2 regions of the Clostridium neuense genome follow, and region 2 is predicted to be linked to the other one. Evidence: predicted binding sites of a transcription regulator. Region 2 holds the regulator's gene; the other holds the start of a gene.

Region 1 (3,440 bases), on a different contig from region 2:
TTCCAAAATCAGAATAAACTCCATATTTAAGCTGTCTTCCGAAGCTTTCGTAGAACTTTTCATAGTTTTCACGGTCTTTTTTAAGCATTGATAAAAGTTCATTTTTAATTTTTTCTTTTATCTTCTTTGCAATAAATTTGAGCTGTCTATCATGCTGTAAAAGTTCTCTTGAAATATTTAAAGAAAGATCAGCAGAATCAACTAAACCTTGAACAAATGCAAAGTAATCTGGAAGTAAATCCTCGCATTTTTCCATTATAAGTACACCGTTTGAATAAAGCTCTAGACCTTTTTTGAATTCCTTTGTATAGAAATCAAAAGGAGCTTTAGCTGGTACAAACAAAAGTGTTGTATAGCTTACTGCACCTTCAACACTTGAATGAATTGTCTTTAAAGGTTTTTCCCATCCAAAATGCTTATCCATATAAAATTGGTCATAGTCTTCCTGCTTTAATTCATTCTTGTTCTTTCTCCAGATTGGAACCATACTGTTTAAAGTTTCATCTTCAAAGTAATCCTCATATTCCTTATCTTTATCTTCTTTGTCTTCCATTCCAGCTTTTACTCTGCTCTTTTTCACCATCATTTTTATTGGATATTTTATAAAATCAGAATACTTTTTAATTAATTCTTTTAGTGTATACTCTTCTAAATATTTATCATAGTTTTCGTCTTCAGTATTTGCCTTTATTTTAAGTGTTATTTCAGTTCCAACTTCATTTTTTTCGCATTCTTCAATTTCATAGCCTTCTACGCCCTTTGATTCCCATTTATAGGCTTCATCAGAATTTATAGAACGGCTCTTTACAACTACATCCTCTGATACCATGAAAGCTGAATAGAATCCAACTCCAAATTGTCCTATGATATCTACTCCCTCTTTTGCCTCATTTTCATTTTTGAAGGCTAACGAGCCACTTTTTGCTATAGTTCCAAGGTTATTTTCAAGTTCGTCCTTTGTCATTCCTATACCAGTATCAGTTATTGTGAGGGTCCTTTTTTCCTTGTCTGCTGTAATCCTAATGTAAAAGTCCTCTTTATTGAAAGTTACATTTTCATCTACAAGTGAACGATAATAGCTCTTATCAATTGCATCACTTGCGTTTGATATGAGTTCTCTTAAAAATATCTCTTTATTTGTGTAGATAGAATTAATCATTAAATCAAGGAGTCTTTTTGACTCTGCCTTAAACTGTTTTGTTGCCATGATATCATTTCCTTTCGTAGATTGTATATATTATCAATAAATTTTTAAGTCAATATTTTGTTAGCACTCTATATAACTGAGTGCTAATTTTATTTTAGCAATTATTTCTTCTTTGTCAATATGTTTTTAGAATTTATTTAATTATCCAGACAAAACTTTTTTATAACTTCTGCCACTCCATCTTCATCATTACTTAAAGTCACAAAATCCGCACACCTCTTAACCTCATCTGGTGCATTTCCCATTGCAACTCCAAGACCTGCATATTCTATCATATCTATATCATTATAATTATCACCAGCTGCAAGTATTTCACTCTGCTTTATATTAAATTTTTCTCTAAGAATTTCTATTGCAGACGTCTTTGAAGCTTCCTTCGGCATAATTTCAAGATAGGTTGACTTTGAAGGATATATGTTTAAACTATCTATTTTAAGCTTTTCCTTTAATAGTTTTATTTTATTAGGAGCTGCCATACACAAGATTTTATTTGCTCCAGAGCCCTCCCCCTTCCATTTTTCAATTGAATCATTGAATTTAACTATGGTTGGAGTTATATTGGTTATCTCACTTTCCTGCCTAGCCCACTCATCCATTTTTTCTATATACCATTCATCATCCTTGTACAAGCTAACATGTATACCAAATTCCTTAGCATAGCTATAAACTTTCTTAATATCTAAAGCGTCTATATTTCTCTTAGATAGAATTTTTCTATTCTTATCTAAAATCAAAGCACCACTATAGCAAATAATCGGTGCTTCTATTTCAAGCTCCTTCAACAAAAATATTATCCCCTTTGGCATTCTAGCCGAAACCAGGATTACAGGAATACCTTTTTGATCTACCGCAGTTTTAATTGCTTTCTTTATCCCTTTAGTAATCTCGTTATTTGAATTTAATAGCGTACCGTCAATATCCAAACATATCATTTTAAATTTACTCACTTTAAATACCCCCATCTATCAAAATAAATATCCTCATTATAAAATAAAGAACTTCAAACTGGAATTTAGCGAGGTGATATTGATTTGGGATATTAAATAAAGCTAATAAATCAAGTGGTGATTTAAAACGAGTGCTTACTTACGGTATAGAAGGATAATGGGCAAAGCCCATACCCCGTGTGCGTTTACTCGCTGTCGCTCAAACAGATTAAATTCTCTAAGACTTTTACGATTTATCATCTAAGATTTATAAAGCTCTATTTAAACCATCACAAATCAACATTACTTCGCTTAGGCCTAAATGCAAGGAATATACACATATATGAGGTTTGGGCTTTGCCCATTATCCTTCTTGAACGAAATATTATGTACATTCTATAATCCGATTCTCTACGAAAAATACCATAGCAACGAGATTTTAGGACAAAAATAGTGATAAAATGTTCAAATAATGTACTATAAAGATTTACGCCAAAATTCCGTAGGTACGGAGGAATTTTTCCCTTGTACTACCGTGGGAGTGAAGCAACAATACTGAAGGAACGATTTAAAAAAATTCTAATAAATCTTGGTTCAAAAATTGTAAAATGCTTAGATATTTCAATCTGTCTGAGCGTATGCGAGTTATTGAAATATCTTAGTGTTTTATGATTTTTGAACCTTAGATTTATAGGATTTTTTTAACGCGACGAAGCATTATTACTTCACAATTTCCAGTTTATCGAAATGCACTTGGTATTATCAATTTCAATCTTTAAGCTTATTTATCTATAGTAACAAGTTGAATTCCTTTTTCTTCCATAATACGAATAAACTTATCCGTTGGCATAGTATCTGTTATAAACATGTCTACTTCATCCCAATTTAGTCCTTTAAAATAGCTTACTTTATTAAATTTTTCAAGGTCCGCAAGAATTATTACCTTAGATGCATTTTGTGAGACCCCCCTTTTAATGTAAGCATCTTCTTCATCAGCATAAAAAATGCCTTCTTCTGTTATGGCTGCTGCCCCCAAAAATGCTGTGTCAAATTTTATTCCACTAATGTAATTCAAACAGTCAGGACTATAAAAAAATCTATTGTTTTTATTGAGACTTCCTCCTGTTGAATATATGTGTACATCCTTTTTTTGAGAAAGTATTTCAATGTTATCAAGAGAATGAGTAAATACTGTAATTTCTTTATTTACATATTGGGCAAGAAAACTTACTGTAGTAGAAACATCAAAAAAATAATGTTTGCCTTCTTCAATAAATTCCAGTGCCCTTTTTGCAATATTCTTTTTC
Region 2 (3,440 bases):
AGTTAAATTCATATCTATATGCTTTGGACCTGTTGCATCTGCAGTTATAAATGGAAGATTTATGTTAGTCTGCATTGAAGATGATAATTCTATTTTTGCTTTTTCAGCAGCTTCTTTTAATCTTTGAAGTGCCATTTTGTCGTTTCTTAAATCTATTCCATTTTCTTTCTTAAACTCTTCTGCAATGTAATCCATTATTTTCTGGTCGAAGTCATCTCCACCTAGACGAGTATTACCATTTGTTGATTTAACTTCAAATACTCCATCTCCAAGTTCAAGTATAGATACATCAAATGTACCACCACCAAGGTCATAAACAAATATCTTCTGGTTTGTATCCATTTTATCAAGACCATATGCAAGTGATGCTGCTGTTGGTTCGTTTATTATTCTTAAAACTTCAAGACCAGCTATTTTTCCTGCATCCTTTGTTGCTTGTCTTTGGCTGTCATTAAAGTATGCTGGAACAGTTATAACTGCTTGAGTAACTGTTTCTCCTAAATAAGCTTCTGCATCAGCCTTTAATTTTTGAAGTATCATTGCTGAAATTTCTTGTGGTGTATAATCTTTTCCATCTATTGATACTTTATGGGATGTTCCCATTTCTCTCTTTATAGATATAATTGTCTTATCAGGGTTTGTTATTGCTTGCCTTTTTGCAACCTGACCTACAAGTCTTTCTCCATTTTTCTGAAATGATACTACTGAAGGAGTAGTTCTTGCACCCTCAGCATTAGCTATAACAACAGGTTCTCCACCTTCCATAACAGCCACACATGAATTTGTTGTTCCTAAATCAATACCTATAACTTTTGACATAATAAAAACCTCCTATATATTATTAGTTTGCTACCTTTACCATACTATGTCTTAATACCTTATCTCCTCTTTTATATCCCTTTTGAAGAACTTCAACTATTTCACTTTCTCCATAGTTTTCATCTTCAATATGCATAACAGCATTGTGGAAATTAGGATCAAATGTACCTTCACCTGGTATTTCCTCAACACCGAGTTTCTCAAGAGCACCTTTAAACTGCCTTATTGTCATATCAATACCTTTTTTTATATCTTCAGCATTTCCATTAGCTGTAGCAGCTCTCTCTAGATTATCTAAAGATGGAAGCATTTCATTTATCACATCACTACATGCATCAGTATATATGCCTTCTTTTTCTTTAGCAGTTCTTTTTCTATAATTTTCATATTCTGCTGTTAGTCTTAAAAGCCTATCTTTAATAGTTCCAAGTTCGTTTGATAACTTTTCATTTTCATCTTTTAATTTAGAATTTAATATTTTCATATCTTCTAACTCTTTCTTTTCAGGAGCTTCTTTCTTTTCTTCTTCTCCCTCTATTTTTTTCTCCTCATTTTCTTGGCTCTCTTTTAAGACTGACTCATCTTCTTCTAAAACTTCATCTTTATTTTCTTGAGCTTTTTTATTATCTTTTTTATTATTTTTCATCAACTTCACCTCTTGCTTTATTCATCATTATCATATAATCTAGTTAAATTATCGTTGATTTGATCAACAACTTCCTTTATAACTCTTATAACATTAGAATAAGGTATCCTTGTAGGTCCAATAACTCCAATAGACCCAAATGGTCTTCCATTCACACCGTATACCGATGAAATTATGCTGCATTCCTTAGCCTCAAAAACATTATTTTCATTTCCTATGCTTATGGTAAATCCATCTGAAGCACCAAAAAGATTTTTAATTATTTCATTGTTTCCTACAAGTGAAAGAAAATCTCTAACCTTTTCAATATCCCTAAACTCAGGATAATTGAATATGTTTGTCGTTCCTTCCATATAAACTCTAGATGAATCTGATTGCTTTAATATAGTGTATATATTTGTAATTATAGACGAGAATATATCTTCATAACCTCGCAAATCATTTTTAAGGTTATTTATTACTTCTAAATTTATCTCTTCTATAGTAAGACCTTTTATTCTTTCATTAATTAAAGCCGTCATTTTCATTAAGTTTTCATCACTAACACTCTTTGATATTCTTATAATACTATCTTTAATAAATCCATTATCAGTTATTATTACGCATAATACACTGTTTGAAGAAACATTAATAAGCTGTATGGATTTTATATAACTTTTATCAGCTGATGAAGCTTTAACTATACATGTAAGCTTAGTCATATCAGAAATTAAGGACATAGCCTGCTTGATAATTTTGTCAACTTCAAAAAGAGCTTCATCAATTATCTTTGCTTTTATTATCATCTCTTCCTCTGGTGATATTCTAGGTACTTTCATAAGCTTATCTACATAAAGTCTATATCCCTTATCAGAAGGTTTTCTTCCTGAAGAAGTGTGAAGTTGTTCTATATAGCCCATATCCTCAAGATCCGCCATTTCATTTCTTATAGTGGCAGAACTTATACCTAAATCATATTTTTTTGCAATAGTTCTTGATCCTACAGGCTCACCAGTGCTTATATAGTCATTTATTATTGCTTGAAGGATTTTAAGTTTTCTTTCCTCCATTTCCATATTCTCACCTCTTTATTAGCACTCACCTTGTTTGAGTGCTAATGACTATGTTTATAAAATAACACCTTGATTTGTATTTGTCAATACATCTTACTTTACGCAAAAATCTCATTTTTAAGCTTATAAGTTAAATATCAAAAATATTTTTATTTTTTGCTTGTTTTTCTCTATTTTTCTTTAAATATCATCATAGAATAAAATCAGACATTATAGAATTAGAAATATGCACTGCTTCTTCTGTTAAAAAAATTTTATCACTTTGAATTTTAATAAGTCCTAAACTTTCATATTTCCTAATTACAGAACCATATATATCAAAAATATTAATATTATATCTATTTTTAAAATCACTTATTCTTATTCCATCGGTCTTCCTGAGTCCTAAAAACATGAACTCTTCCATATTTTCCTCTTTGCAATTTTTATGCTTTTCAATTGATGCATCTAAACCACTTAAAATTTTCTCAATATATCTTTTTACATTATCCTCATTTTTATTCCTTATACCGTTAAAATAAGAATGAGCAGAGGCTCCACAGCCTATATACTCATCCATACTCCAATATATTAAGTTATGCTTGCACTCTTTATTCTCTTTAGAAAAGTTTGATATTTCATACTGTTTATATCCGTTCTTCTTTAAGAACTCCACAGTAAAGTTATACATTTTAACTTCAACTTCTTCTTCTGGAAGCACCAATTTTCCTTCTTCATTCATTTTATAAAATGGAGTTCCTTCTTCAACAATAAGACTGTAGCACGAAATATGCTCTGGTTTTAATATATTTACCGTCTCTAAAGTCTCTTTCCACTGATTAAAGCTCTGCTTTGGAATAGCAAACATTAAATCTATATTTATATTTTCAAATCCAATGTCTCTTGCCATCTCAAAGCCTTTTAAAAACCCACTAAAGTTATGA

The links. Region 2 encodes HrcA, which represses chaperone genes, less so after heat shock. Its sites were predicted from a motif close to TGTTAGCACTCNNNNNNNNNGAGTGCTAACA; they were not measured.
Region 1: a site for HrcA is predicted at 1,266-1,296, ahead of htpG (molecular chaperone HtpG). Genes of this name have one in related genera too.

Annotation. Positions count from the first base shown of each region.
Region 1 is NZ_JBJIAA010000008.1:182,304-185,743, reverse strand. Features, by position in the region: gene htpG (molecular chaperone HtpG) at 1-1,207, opposite strand, end outside; gene ACJDT4_RS11290 (Cof-type HAD-IIB family hydrolase) at 1,345-2,154, opposite strand; gene ACJDT4_RS11285 (DeoR/GlpR family DNA-binding transcription regulator) at 2,915-3,440, opposite strand, start outside.
Region 2 is NZ_JBJIAA010000009.1:144,560-147,999, forward strand. Features, by position in the region: gene dnaK (molecular chaperone DnaK) at 1-819, opposite strand, end outside; gene grpE (nucleotide exchange factor GrpE) at 842-1,465, opposite strand; gene hrcA (heat-inducible transcriptional repressor HrcA) at 1,483-2,520, opposite strand; gene hemW (radical SAM family heme chaperone HemW) at 2,708-3,440, opposite strand, start outside.